2 regions of the Paractinoplanes brasiliensis genome follow, and region 2 is predicted to be linked to the other one. Evidence: riboswitches for the same ligand, from Rfam matches in the RefSeq annotation. Region 2 holds a riboswitch; the other holds the start of a gene.
What was found. A riboswitch is a leader RNA that binds a small molecule or an ion and turns the genes downstream of it on or off. The one in region 2 is predicted to bind cyclic di-AMP.

Region 1 (7,125 bases), 610 kb from region 2:
CCCGAGACCCCGCTGTCGCGCAAGAAGGACTGGGTCAACGTCGAGCTGGACCTGGGCGACGGCCTGAAGTCGTACACCCGCGAGACCAACACCATGCCGCAGTGGGCCGGCTCCTGCTGGTACGAGCTGCGCTACCTGGACCCGAAGAACGCTCACGCCCTGGTCGACCCGGACAACGAGGCGTACTGGATGGGCCCGCGGCGCGACGGCGACTGCGGCGGCGTCGACCTGTACGTCGGCGGCGTCGAGCACGCCGTCCTGCACCTGCTGTACGCCCGGTTCTGGCACAAGGTCCTGTACGACCTGGGCCACGTCTCGTCGTTCGAGCCGTTCCGCCGGCTGTTCAACCAGGGCTACATCCAGGCGTACGCGTTCCGTGACGCCCGCGGTGTCGTGGTGCCGGCCGAGGAGGTGGTCGAACGCGACGGCAAGTACTTCTACGACGGTCAGGAGGTCGTCCGCGAGTACGGCAAGATGGGCAAGTCGCTGAAGAACGTCGTCACGCCCGACGAGATGTGCGAGCAGTACGGCGCCGACACGTTCCGGGTCTACGAGATGGCGATGGGCCCGCTGGACGTCTCACGCCCGTGGGACACGCGGGCCGTGGTGGGGTCGCAGCGCTTCCTGCAGCGGGTGTGGCGCCTGGTCGTCGACGAGGAGACCGGGGCGGCACGCGTCTCCGACGAGCCCTTGGAGCCGGCGGTGCGCAAGACGCTGCACCGCACGATCGCGGGCGTCCGGGAAGACCTGGACGAGCTGCGCTTCAACACCGCCATCGCGAAGCTGATCGAGCTGACCAACACGCTGACGCCGCTGCCCGCGGTGTCGCGCGAGGCGGTCGAGCCGCTGTTGCTGATGCTGTCGCCGTTCGCCCCGCACCTGGCCGAGGAGCTGTGGACCAAGCTGGGGCACTCGGGCTCGCTGGCCTACGCCGACTTCCCGGTGGCCGACCCGGCGCAGCTGGTGGCCGAGTCGATCACGTACCCGGTGCAGGTCAACGGCAAGGTCAAGGCCCGCGTCGAGGTGCCGCCGGCCGCACCCGAGGCCGAGGTGCGCGAGCGGGCGCTGGCCGCGGTGGCCGAGGTGCTGGCCGGTCGCGAGCCCCGCAAGGTCATCGTGGTGGCCGGCCGGCTGGTCAGCGTCGTCGTCTGAGCCTCCGCACAGCAGAAGGCCCACCGCCCGTACGCCGGGTGGTGGGCCTTCTGCTGTTTGTCAGGCGGCGGCTTTGCGACCCGAGTGCTTCCACCAGAGGACGATCGCGGTCGTCAGCGTGAACCCGATCGCGGCCGGGGCCAGCGACAGCGGGCTCATCTCGCCCGGCCGGACCACGGCGGCGCCGATCACCGCGTACGACACCGCGGACGGGATCGAGGCCAGCGTGGTGCCGAGCAGGTAACGCTTGCGGCAGACGCTGGTGGTGCCGTAGGCGTAGCCGATCAGGCCGAACGGGGCCAGCGGCAGGAACCGGACGAGCAGCACGGCCAGCAGGCCACGACGGTTGAGCCAGCCGTCGAGACGCTCGAGCCGGCCCCCGGAACGTGCGGAGAGCGCGCCCCGGCCGACCCAGCGGCCGGCGTAGTAGGTGGCGGTGGCGGCGATCACGGCGGCGGCCAGGGCCGTGGCAGCGCCGGTGGCCGCGCCGAGCAGCGCGCCGCACGCCAGCGTGATCGCTGTGCGGGGCACGAGCACCGAGAGCAGGAGGCCACCGATCACCGCGATGGCGACCGCGGCGGCCGGGCCGACGGCAGCGACCTGGCCGGCGATCTGCGACAGCGGGAGCGTGGCTGCGGCCACACCCACGCCGCCGACGACGCCGCCAAGGATGCCGAACCGGACAAGGCGGCGCTTCCACCCCATCGAGGGCTTGTCGCCGGCCGGGATCTGCTGGGTCTGAGAAACCTGAGGATCCGCGAGGTTCACGCCCCGCGGGGCGATCAGGATGTCAGTCATGCAGGCGTACCGTCCCTTGCTTTGTCGGGTCAAGTGTCAGGCGCCGGCTGCGGCGAGTCGCTCGGCACGAAGTTTTTCGGGCCAGGTGTCGTCGACCGGTGAAAGGCTATCCGCGCCGATCGCCCAACGCAGTAGCAGATCGGCTATAGCTGGGTTGCGGGCCAGCGCGGGGCCGTGAGAGTACGTACCCAGGATCTTCCCGTGCCAGGCCCCCTCGGTCTGCCCGTCGTTGCCCACCCCGGCCGTCACCCGGGCCAGGGGAGCAGCTCCGGGGCCCAGATGCGTGCGGCCGCCGTGATTTTCGAAACCGGACAGCGGGGGCAGGCCCAGCCGCGGGTCGATGTCACCCCTGATCTCACCCACCGCACGGGTCTCGCCGCGGTCGGAATGCAGGTCGAGCAGGCCCAGGCCGGGGCACTTGGCTCCCTTGGCGAAGAACGAGTGACCGAACAGCTGGTAACCGGCGCAGATCGCCAGGACGGCCGCGCCCTGGTTGACCGCGCGGTGCAGACCGCCGTCGTTGATCAGGCGCTGGGCCGCGAGGGCCTGCGGGCCGTCCTCGCCGCCGCCGATCAGGTAGATGTCGGCGGTCGAGGGCATGGGCTGGTCGGAACGCACCGAGTAGGTCTCGACCGGGATACCGCGCATGGCCGCGCGCCGGGCCAGGATCAGCAGGTTGCCCCGGTCGCCGTACGTGGAGAGCAGGTCCGGATAGATCCAGACGATGCGCAGGACGCTCTCAGTTGACACGGTCCAACTCCGCTCGGATGTCCTGGAACGCCGTGTAGTTGGCGATCACCTCGAGGCGGCCCGGCGGCACCGACCGGATCGCCTCCTCGAAACTCAACACGTGCCGGAAGGCGATTCCGTTCACCTCGAGGCGTACGGCGAGGTCGAAGGCCCGCTCGCCGGTGATCAGCACCGGCCGGTCGTGCAGCGGCGAGAAGTCGACGTCGTACAGCCAGGAGGTGTCGAAACCGTCGGGGTCGCGGGCGTTGATGGAGAGCAGGGTCGGCGCCTGCTCGGCCATGTCGAACGCCTCCAGCCAGCTGGCCGGGTTCTTGGCCAGCAGCAGGCGGATGTTGCGGCCCTCGCGGTCGACCTGCGCGTACCGGCCGGCGACCGAGGCCACCGTGGCGAGCCGGGGGAGCGCCTCGATCGGGCGTACGCCGAACTCGGCTGCCACGGCCAGCGCGGTGGCCGCGTTGCCCAGGTTGACCGTGCCGGGCAGCTGCAGCTTGACCAGGTGCCAGTCGCCGCGCGGGTCGATGACGCCGTCGTCCTCGACGCGCCACTGGGCCTGCGGGCGGCGCAGCGAGCAGCCGGTGCACCACCAGTCGCCGTTGGCGCGCTCGATCGGATCACCGCTCTCGGGGCACACCCACGAGTCGTCCGTCCAGCGCTGGCCGGCGCTGAACCAGGTGAGGTGCGACGCGCCGCGGGCCGCCCAGACCACCATCGGGTCGTCGGCGTTGGCCACCACCGAGATGTCGGGGTGCCCGGCCAGCGCGGTGCGCCACATCTGGGCCATCATCGCGACCTCTTTGGCCCGGTCGAGCTGGTCGCGCGAGAGGTTGAGCAGCGCCACCACGCGCGGGTTGGTCTCGTCGATCACCCGGGCCAGGTAGTGCTCGTCGACCTCGAGCACCGCGAACGGCGTCGAACCCGCCTTGGCCAGGGCCGACGTGTGCCCGGTGGGCATGTTGGCGCCGAAGCCGTTGGTGGCGACCGGGCCGAGCACGCCGAGCGCGGCGGCGGCCAGCCGGGTCGTGGTGGTCTTGCCGTTGGTGCCCGAGATCAGCGCGATCGCGCGTCCGGCGGCGAGGTTGCGCAGCAGGTCGGGATCGATCTTGAGGCCGATCCAGCCGCCGATGACCGAGCCGTCGCCGCGGCCCGCGGCCCTGGAGAGCGCGGCCGCCGTTTTCGACACCGAGGTCGCGACCTTGGCCCGCAGAGGCATCTTCCCGTCCGTCACGGAAGACGAGGGTACCGGACCCGGCTGTCACGTCGAGTTGCCGAGAGTCCGGTTCCCGGCACCCGTACGGCCGGATCCGGAGTCGCATTGAGATCAACCATTCGGCGGAAACCATTTTGGCCGGTGAGAAAGGTTTGAACGGCGGAAGAGTGAAATTGCGGCCTGCGTCACCCGAATGGTCGTGAAGAAATATGTGTTCTGATTCACCCGTAACCTTAGACGCTCGGTAATTCGGCACTTACGAGCCGTAATGGCATTTCTCAGCTCCTGGTAACAAATCGGACACCACTCTCTGTGCCAAACACGCTCTGTTACTGAATCGGTTCCCCCGGGCCGCCCGGAATCGGTGTAGCAAGGTCTGGCCGGGAGCACCCGCTGCCCGGCTCGCGACGACCTGGTTCACGCCGAGCCCTGCCCCGGGCCGGTCGAAGCGACCACCCGCACCAGTTACAACCAACGAAGGCATACGGGGGCAGGGACGGGGGAACCATCACCGGTCCACTCCGCGCCATCCGCTCCGATGGCGAGCACGGAGAACCTTGGGGTGAAGTCGCGTGAGCGACCGGGCACACCTTCCCGCCCGAACCCGACAGCTAACCTCGCAGGCGTGCCGGAGGGACATCTCTACCGTGCACGAACACAGTTCGAGCCGTGGCCGCCGTTCGATCGGCGCCGGCGCCATCGCACTGTCGCTGGGTCTCTGCCTCTGCGCAGGCCAGCTGATCGCCCCCTCGCCCGCCGGCGCGGCCCCGATCGTCACCGCGGCGGCTGCCGCCAAGGCGAAGGTCAAGCCGTCGGTCCGCAGCTCCATCTCCACGCGATCCGTCACGTACGGCGGCAAGATCAAGGTCACCGCGAAGTACATCAACCCGGCCAACGGCAAGGTGATCACTTCGGGGACCGTCCGCCTGCAGGCGCTCCGCAAGAGCAAGTGGGTCAACCTGTCGGCCAAGGCGCTGGGCAAGACCGGCAGCGTCACGCTTACCGGTGAACCCCACGTGAGCGGCGCGGTTCGCGCCTATTACGTGGGCACCCCGACCTACAAGGCGGTGGCCGGCGGCAAGTTCTCGGTCACCGTCAAGCCGAAGTCGGTCCCGGCCCGCACGAAGATCATCAACGAGGCGAAGAAGCACGTCGGCTCGCTGTACAAGTTCGGCGCGGCCGGCCCCAGCCGGTTCGACTGCTCGGGCTACACGATGTGGGTCTACAAGAAGGCCGTCGGCAAGAAGCTGCCGCACAAGGCCAACTCGCAGCAGAAGTACGGCAAGTCGATCGCCAAGGGCAAGAAGCAGATCGGCGACCTGATCGTCTTCCGTAGCGGCTCGTACGGTAGCCACGTCGGCATCTACGCCGGCAGCGGATACATGTACGACTCCCCGCACACCGGCGCGCGGGTGTCCAAGCGCAAGATGTACGGCTCGAACTACGTGGTTCGCCGCCTGGTCTGACGAGTTGAGCGGGACGCGCCCGGTTCGGGTGCGTCCCGCTTGCTCGTTCCCCCGAGGCGGTCGCGGGTCACTCCTGCCCGGTCGGGTCACGCTCCTTGTTCCGTACGCGTGGGGTCCGGATCTGCCGAGCGGTCCCGCCCCGTCATGGACCCGTTCCGGCCGGGACATCCCCGGTGCCCCCACCCGGTCCCGCCCTGCGGACTGGTCTCCTCCGCACGGCTCCCGATCATTGAGCCGGAGCCCCATGGCCGGCCTGCCGTGAGTCACATCCCCGGGGTTGGCTCTGCCCCGGAACCGTAATCCCCACGGCTGGCCTGTCCCGGTCGCTCATCCCCGCGGCCCGCCTCTGCGGCCGGCGCTTGGCTTGCAGCTCGTCCCCGGAACGCCGGGCCGCCCCACGCGGCCCGGCGTTCCTCTGTACCCGGTCCACGTCTGTGCCGAGCTCTGCCCGTACTTGCAGCGTTGGCGCCGGATTGCCGCTCCGGCCGCAGCCCCCTGAGAGCTCCACTTTCCTCCCCGGTGGGGGTTGACAACGTGGCCGTCTGGGGGTTTTGGGCGTGTTCAGGGTGGTTCTTGACAGGGTGGCCGGGAGGATGTCGGAAACCGGACCTCGTTGATCATGCCCTTGCCCTCCACTTCGTGACCACCTCGTTGAGCTGGGGTTTCGTGTGCGAATCGGGTTCGCGACCCTGCTCATTCGGCTTGCGGGTGGAGGGAAGTGGAGTAGAGTGGAGTGCAGTGGCAGGGCCGAAGTCGAACCAGACCTGAGGGGCCTGCCGGCCCGAGTTGACAGGCGGACCGCGAACCGCCCGGGGCAGGGGGTAAGGGGCCGATGTTTCTCGGCACGCATACTCCGCGCCTCGACGACAAGGGGCGGCTGATCCTTCCGGCGAAGTTCCGTGATGAGCTGGCGGGAGGTGTCGTGATCACCAAGGGGCAAGAGCGCTGCTTGTACGTGTTTCCGATGCCCGAGTTCCAGCGCATCGCCGGCCAGCTGCGGGAGGCGCCGGTGACGAACAAGGCGGCCCGGGCTTACAGCCGGGTCTTCTTCGCCAGCGCGCACGACGAGGTCCCGGACAAGCAGGGGCGGGTCACCATCCCGGGTCACCTCCGGGCATATGCGGCCCTCGATCGAGAGCTCGTCGTCATCGGCGCGAGCACTCGTGTGGAGATCTGGGACAAGCAGTCCTGGGAGGACTACCTCGCGGCGAGCGAAGACGAGTTCGCCGACATCGAAGAGGGGGTGCTGCCCGGCGGACTGTAGGCACGGCACCCGGACGGGCCCGCGAAGGCCCGGGCGCTGCCGCTTCCGTACTGCGAGATCTCCAGCCGCTCCCGCTCCTGGCGCCTCTTCCCCGGCGCCAGGCGCGTGTCCGGCCAAGGGCGAGCCCGATTGGCAACGGGCACGAGCGGATGGGGATCTGGCGGTACGGGCGGGCGTCCGGGATGTGCCGCGGAACGGGTGACGTGCGCGGGCGTCGGCACGAACAACCGGCAGGTCGGTGCCGGGCAGGACGCGCGTGACAGTCGGAGTGGGGCGATGGGGGTCGACATGGGGGAGCTTCGCGGCACACACGTGCCGGTGCTGCTCGAGCGCTGCCTCGAGCTGCTCGACCCCGCACTCCGGTTGCCCGGTGCCGTGCATGTCGACTTCACGCTGGGCCTGGGCGGTCACGCCGAGGCGGTTCTCGAGCGCTATCCCCAGGTGACGCTGGTCGGGCTCGACCGCGACACCGAGGCGCTGGCGCACTC
Region 2 (7,125 bases):
GCGGCGCGCTTGGCCACGTCGTAGCCCAGCTGCAGGAAGTCGGAGACCGCCGTGGCCGTCAGCGTGACCGCGGCCAGCCGGGTCAGCCGCGGCGCCAGCACGAGCCCGCCGGTCAGTCCCGTGGCGACCCACACGGCCAGACAGAACGGGCAGGTCACCAGCTCGCCGATCCCGTGCTTGACCGAGCTCTCGTGGTGGCGGACCTCCTCGTTGAGCTCGGCGGCCCCGGCCGGCTCGGTGTACCGCGTGAAGGGCGCCCGCAGCGGGCTGGTCACCGAGTCCTTCGCCAGCAGCCGGCTCAGCTTGTGGGTGGCCAGCGACAGCAGCACCACGTCGGCGGTGGAGGGACGGGTCGGTACGGCCTTGCCGGTGACCTTGGCCGCGACGGCGAGTGAGGCGGCCAGCGTTCCGAAGGCACCCATCGCGACGGCGTAGCCACCCAGCGGGCGGTGCTCGTGCGGGGCGTAGGACTGCCCGACGCGCGACATCCGGGCGCGCAGCGACTGCATCAAGGGAACCCCTAAAAGTCCTGAGTGAGCCGGTCGGGGTCGACCTCCCGGCTGGGATAGCGGGTGATGTACTCGGTCTCGAGCTCGGCGGTCCGCTTGAAGTGGTTGCTCAGCGCCGCGTCCGGGCCGTGACGCAGGGTGGCCAGGCGGGTGCGGTAGAGGCTGGCTAGCTCGCGGAACAGGTCGTCGTCGCCGAAGGTGGCCGGATCAATGCCGGTCTCCATCAGCGGAGCGTCACCTGCGTCGGTCATGGTGCACCTCCGGTCGGAACGGGCCTCAGCGTCCTACCGAGATGCCCGTGCCGACGGTCAGCAAACCCCCGCCGGTACGCTTGGTGGCCATGAAGGGCCTGTGGACCCCGGCGTGGATCGCCCGCCACGTCCTGGCACTGGTTCTCGCCTCGGGCTGCCTGGTGCTGGGCTGGTGGCAGTTCAGCCGTGCGCAGGAGGGCAACTCGATCAGCTGGGGTTACATGTTCGAGTGGCCGGTGTTCGCGGCCTTCGTCGTGTTCCTCTGGTGGCGCGAGGTCCAGCTCGCCCGCAAGAAGGGCCGCCTCGTGAAGGCCGAGGAGCCGCAGGCTGCCGCGGGCGAAAGGCTCCCAGGTTCGGCTGTTACCGTCGGCCGGCCGGTACGCGTGGCCACTCAGTCCTCCACGCCGGAGGACGACCCCGAGCTCACCGCGTACAACGACTATCTCGCCTGGCTGAACGCCACCCCCGGCGCCCGCCCGAGCGACTATCCCGGATAGGAAAAGAACGATCGTGAAGGGTGCCCTGACCCGTTATCGGATCATCGCGTGGATCGTCGGCGTGGTCCTGGTCGCGCTCGTCGTGGTGGGCATGCCGCTGAAGTATCTGGGCGACGACCCGGTCGTCGTCGAGGCGGTCGGCCCCGCGCACGGTTTCCTGTTCATGGTCTATCTGGTGGCGACGTTCGACCTGTCCCGCCGTGCGCATTGGGCGTTCGGCCGGATGCTGCTGGTGATGCTCTCGGGCACTGTCCCGTTCCTGTCGTTCTGGGCCGAGCGTAAAGTGAGCCGGGAATGGGTGCCGGCCGAGGAGCCGGCGAAAAGTCCAGTTTGACAGCCGAGTTCGACGCATTGCTTCCGTCGAATTACTAGCTGCTATCGGGATCATTCACGCAAAGCGGTCCATTGTCTTAAATCACTCTGTGACCCCTTGCATTTGAATCTTTCGCCGATAGGTTGATCCGGTTGGTTCGGTCCGCAGCCACTCCCCCTGGTGGCGCCGGCCAACGCCGCCGAATCGATTGAGCCGGGGAACCACGTTCCCGGGGCGAATCCGCGTCAGCGCGGTAGGGCCTTCTTCCCGCCCGAGCCCGTCAGCTGACCCGGTAGGCGGCCAGGCGGAAGAAAGGCCACTGACCGGTGCCCCACCCCCGTACGAGGCTTCGGGTCCTCGTCGTCGCGGCGATGGCTGCCGCGATCACCGGCTCCTTCCTGACGCCCGCGCAAGCGGCGCCGTCCGAGACGGAGCTCAAGAAACAGATCGAGACGGCGTCCGACAAGCTCGAGGACGTCACCGAGCAGTACAACGCGATGAACGTGGCCCTGAAGAAGACCCAGGCCGACGCCAAGAAGCTGCAGGCGTCTCTGGCCCCCGCTCAGGCCGCGCTCAAGGTCGCGAGCGCCCAGGTCGGCAACCTGGCGACCACGTCCTACAAGCAGGGCCGGGTCGGACCGATGAGCGCGCTGCTGTCGGGCACACAGGACGGCCTCATGGACCGCATGAGCTACCTCGACATGCTGACCCGGGCCAACCAGCGCGACATCGACACGTACACCGAGGCGACGCAGAGCTTCAACGAGCGTCAGGCCGCCCTCAAGGCGACCCAGACCAAGCAGACCGCCCAGCTGCGGGCGCTGTCGACGCAGAAGGCGGCGATCCAGAAGGACCTCAAGAAGCTCTTCGAGATGCGTGAGGTCGCGTTCGGCCAGGCGCAGGAGTCGGGCAGCAAGTACGACGGCCCGATCCCGGAGATCTCCGGCAAGGCCGGCATCGCTGTCACGTTCGCGTACAACCAGATCGGCAAGCCGTACCTGTTCGGCGCGGGCGGTCCGGGCAGCTACGACTGCTCCGGCCTGACCTCGGCGGCGTGGCGGGCGGCGGGCAAGTCGCTGACGCACCAGACCAAGTCGCAGTGGAGCGAGACCAAACGCATCAGCCGCGACGACCTGAAGCCGGGCGACCTGGTGTTCTATCGCAGCCTCGGGCACGTGGCGATCTACGTCGGCGACGGTCAGATCATCGACGCGCCGCGCGCCGGCACGGTGGTCAAGAAGCGCACGATCAACATCATGACCCCGTACGGGTACGGACGAGTCGTCTAGGGCCCACGCACGGAGAAGGCCGGTACCCGACTCGGGTACCGGCCTTTCGCGTCTGTGAGTAACGGGGGGTGATGCGGGGTGGAACGTCAGGCGGCCTGCAGGCCCTCGGCCCGGGCCAGCTCGCGCAGCCGGCCGAGCGCCTGGATCTCGAGCTGGCGGATCCGCTCGCGGCTCAGCGAGAACCGCGAGGCCACCTCGGTCAGCGAGTGCTCGCGGCCGTCCTCGAGGCCGTAGCGGGCCCGCATGATGCCGGCCGACCGGTCGTCGAGGTGGTTGAGCAGCCCCTCGATGCGCTGGCGCTCCAGGGCGGTCAGCACGATCTCTTCCGGTGACGGGGCGTCGCTGTCGGCGACCAGGTCACCGAGGTTGGTGTCGCCGTCGTCGCCGACCGGGGTGTCGAGCGACACCGTGTCCTGGGCCCAGCGGGTGAGCTCGTTGACGCGCTCGACGGTCACGCCGAGAGCGGCCGCCACCTGCTCGGGCTCGGGGTCGCCGCCGAGCTCACGGACGAGCTGGCGGGTCACGTTACGCATCCGGTTGACGTCCTCGACCAGGTGGACGGGCAGGCGCACGGTGCGCTCCTGCTGGGCGATGGCCCGGCTGATCGCCTGGCGCACCCACCAGGTGGCGTACGTCGAGAACTTGTAGCCGCGCTCGTAGTCGAACTTCTCGACGGCGCGGACGAGACCGGTGTTGCCCTCCTGGATCAGGTCGAGCATCGGCATGCCGGAACGCACGTAGCGCCGGGCGATCGACACCACCAGTCGCAGGTTGGCCCGGATGAACAGGTCCTTGGCCTTCTGGCCCTCGGAGACCAGGCGCTCCAGTTCCTCCCGGCTCACACCGCGCCGGACCTCGCCGCTGTCGAGCAGGTGCTCGGCATAGAGGCCCGCCTCGATTGCCTTGGAGAGCTCGACCTCCCGTGCGGCGTCCAGCAGCGGAGTCCGGGAGATCTCGTGCAGGTAGACGCCAACGAGGTCGCGCTCCTCGGCGACCTGGTCGGTCCGCATCACGGTGTTCTTCTCCACGTTGCCCACGGTCCCCTCATTGCCTTCACTAACCCCGTTACGGGCGATACCTGTATCCATCAGTTCCTCCCCGTAACGTCCGCAGTTCGCACATTGCGGTTACTGGCATCTACACAACAATTGGCTGCCTGTACTGATTCCGGCTGGTGGATCGAAAGTGTCACGAATGCCTGGGGGAAGGCTGAGAGCCGCATGCGTACTTCCTGTACAGGGCTTTCGTGCCCGGTGGCTCGTGCCATCCGGCATTCGGTCGCGCGACCGGTGGCGGTCGCTCCGACAGAGGCATACCCGTTGCAAGTCTCATGACACCATCGGCCCCTCGTCCCTCACAGCGACGCCCATCACCAATGACCTTGGGACGTCCGTCACCACCCAGTACGTTGCTTGGGCGCGCCAGGTTCATGTGCTGGATCGACAGCTTCGGGCCGGGCTTGAAACAAAAGACACCACAAAAAGATCCCGACGCACCACCGAAACGGGACCACCTGCCACAATGCGGCACGCGGCAGCGCAGATCACTAGCCCACCCGGGTGACCTCCCTGCGAGTGACGCCCCTCTGACAACGGTTCGGCGCCGGCGCCCCATCCGGATGTTGAGGTGACGAACAACACAGTGCTGATGATCGCGGGAGGGGCACGATGGGCGTCATGGGGAACGGGCGCACGGCTCTGATCACGGGTGGAACGGGTGGCCTCGGGGTCGCCGTAGTGACGGCCTTCATCGCCGAGGGGTGGCGTGTGGTCACCCCCGTACGCGCCGGGTCGGTCGGCAAACTGCCCGAGGGGGCCGTGCCTTTGGTGGCCGATCTCACCGATGAGACGGAAGTCACCACGGCCGTCACCGCCGCCGTGACAGCGCGGGGCCCCGAGGCGCCGTTGCGCGCGGTGATCAACCTGGTCGGCGGGTTCGCCACCGGCCCCCTGATCGCGGACGCTCCGTACGCGGGGCTCGTGGCACAGCTCGACCAGAATCTGCGCCCGACCTATCTCGTCACCCAGGCCGCCCTGCCCCACCTCGTCGAGGCCGGCGGCGGCAGCATCGTCTGCGTGTCCTCCCGTACGGCGTTGTCGCCCTTCCCCGGCGGCTCGGCGTACGCGATTTCCAAGGCCGCCGTGCTCGCCTTCGCCGCCTCGGTCGCCGTGGAGTACAGGTCGAAGAACGTGCGCTGCAACACGGTGCTGCCCAGCGTGATAGACACCCCGGTCAACCGGGCCGCGATGCCCGACGCCGACTTCGGCAAGTGGGTGCGCCCCGAGCAGATCGCGCCCACGATCCTGTTCCTGGCGTCGGAGGCGTCCGCGCCCACCAGCGGCGCCCAGATCCCGGTGTACGGCCGGGCGTAACGGGCTCAGAGCGTCTCGGTGAACTGCTCACCGGCCACGGCCAGAGCGGCCACGAGCGGGCCGCCGGCGACGATCATGCTGCGCACCGAGTGGCCCGGATCGGGCGCCGCCCGCCCGGCCAGGTGCGCGTGGATCGCCGCGGACACCTGGTCGGGGGTGCCGTTCGCGTCGATCACCACGAACGTCGCGAACTCGGGCAAGGAGTAATAGGCGGCGCGCGCCGCGGCCAGGTAGTCCAGCGTCTCGCTGTCGTAGCCCCGAGCGTCGATCCGGTCGCGAGCCACCTGCGGGTCGACGTCGAGGAAGAACGTGACGTCGGGGGCGCGGAACAACCGGTAGGCCAGTCGCGCGCGGCGCTCGGCGGCCGGTTTCGCCGACCGGGCCCGCAGGCTCGCGTACTGACAGAAGGCGTAGCGGTCCATCACGACCGTGCCGCCGGTGACCGCACGGCGCAGAAGCGTGCGCAGAATGGCCAGCCAGCGCAGCACCGACTCGACGGCGAGCATGCCGCGGCGGCCGAGCAGAGCGTCGCCGTCGCTCTTGCCGAAAAGCCGGGCCAGGCGCCCGAACCAGTGGCGGCCGCCCGCGTTGCGGCGATAGGCGGCACGCACACCCGCGGCGCTCAACTCGCGTGCCAGGCGGTGGGCCTGAGTGGTCTTGCCCGAGCCGTCTATGCCGACCAGGGCGATCATGCCGGGGGCCGGAACCCTGCCGTGCGTCATGCCATCCAACGGTAACGGGCGGGCGCACGCGCTGTTCTCAAGCGAACGGCGGGTCCGGCGTACCAAAATGGGGTTTTGTCCGGTGATTCGCAGGGGTGGCGATTCAATCAGAGGCGGCCCGGGTAGTCGTATCCGACATCGAACCGCACACGTCGACAGGGGGAAACACCATGCCGCACCGGGTGGACGAGGGGCTGGCGGGGACACTCAAGATGGTCGCCTCCACCTTGAAGAGCGCCGGCATACCGTTCGCCCTCGGCGGCAGTTTCGCGGTCTACGCGCACGGCGGGCACTCCAGCGACCACGACGTCGACTTCCTGCTGCGTGAGCAGGACAAGGACCAGGCCCTGGCCGAGCTGGCCAAGGTCGGCTTCCGCACCGAGCAGCCGCCGGAGGACTGGCTGGTCAAGGTCTACGACGAGGACCGGATGGTGGACCTCATCTATCGGCCTGTCGAGACGCCGGTGACCGACGAGACCCTCAACGACACCGAGCAGATCTCGGTCGAGGCGATCTACATGCCGGTGCTGTCGGCGACCCAGCTGATGGTGCACAAACTGCTCAGCTACAGCCAGCACTACTGCGACTTCGCGACCGGGCTGCCGGTGGCGCGGTCGCTGCGCGAGCTGATCGACTGGCCGCGGGTGCGCCGCGAGACCGAGAAATCACCGTACGCCGAGGCCTTCCTCATCCTGCTGGACCGGCTGGACGTCGTGCCGTTCCCGAACGACGAGGAAGCACTCGCAAGCTGACGACGAGAGGGTTGGCGATGAGCACCGACACCGATCTCGAGGCCGAGATCCAGCGCCTGCTGGCCGAGCACGACCGGATAGCCGAGCAGGGCATCACCGTGCAGCGCCGGGACCACCTGATCGTGCTCGGCGGCGAGGTGGAGAGCGCGCAGCGCCGCGACGAGATCTGCAAGCAGATCTCCAGCCACTTCCCGGACGTGCAGATCACGTGCGACATCGGGATCACCCGGGCCCAGGCGCCCAGCGAGGTGGAGGAGATTTCATGATCCGGATCGCCGCCGTGGGCGACGTTCATGTGGACAAGGACGTGGTGGGCCGCTACCGGCCCGCCCTCGAGGAACTGCCCGAGCGGGCCGACGTGCTGCTGGTGGCCGGGGACCTGACCCGGCACGGCACCCCTGAGGAGGCCCGCTGCTTCGC

Region 1: another riboswitch for cyclic di-AMP. It lies ahead of C8E87_RS06810 (C40 family peptidase); the one in region 2 lies ahead of C8E87_RS09725 (C40 family peptidase).

What each region holds. Positions count from the first base shown of each region.
Region 1 is NZ_SNWR01000001.1:1,606,758-1,613,882, reverse strand. It holds gene leuS (leucine--tRNA ligase) at 1-1,152, shown strand, start outside; gene C8E87_RS06825 (TVP38/TMEM64 family protein) at 1,213-1,950, opposite strand; gene C8E87_RS06820 (type 1 glutamine amidotransferase) at 1,987-2,700, opposite strand; gene C8E87_RS06815 (MurT ligase domain-containing protein) at 2,690-3,910, opposite strand; cyclic di-AMP (ydaO/yuaA leader) riboswitch at 4,370-4,548, shown strand; gene C8E87_RS06810 (C40 family peptidase) at 4,555-5,373, shown strand; gene mraZ (division/cell wall cluster transcriptional repressor MraZ) at 6,206-6,637, shown strand; gene rsmH (16S rRNA (cytosine(1402)-N(4))-methyltransferase RsmH) at 6,926-7,125, shown strand, end outside.
Region 2 is NZ_SNWR01000001.1:2,213,387-2,220,511, forward strand. It holds gene C8E87_RS09705 (DUF1360 domain-containing protein) at 1-509, opposite strand, end outside; gene C8E87_RS09710 (DUF6158 family protein) at 521-760, opposite strand; gene C8E87_RS09715 (hypothetical protein) at 850-1,257, shown strand; gene C8E87_RS09720 (DUF3817 domain-containing protein) at 1,271-1,591, shown strand; cyclic di-AMP (ydaO/yuaA leader) riboswitch at 1,758-1,884, shown strand; gene C8E87_RS09725 (C40 family peptidase) at 1,942-2,859, shown strand; gene C8E87_RS09730 (sigma-70 family RNA polymerase sigma factor) at 2,946-3,947, opposite strand; gene C8E87_RS09735 (SDR family NAD(P)-dependent oxidoreductase) at 4,536-5,231, shown strand; gene C8E87_RS09740 (dTMP kinase) at 5,237-5,953, opposite strand; gene C8E87_RS09745 (nucleotidyltransferase) at 6,124-6,705, shown strand; gene C8E87_RS09750 (BON domain-containing protein) at 6,723-6,971, shown strand; gene C8E87_RS09755 (metallophosphoesterase family protein) at 6,968-7,125, shown strand, end outside.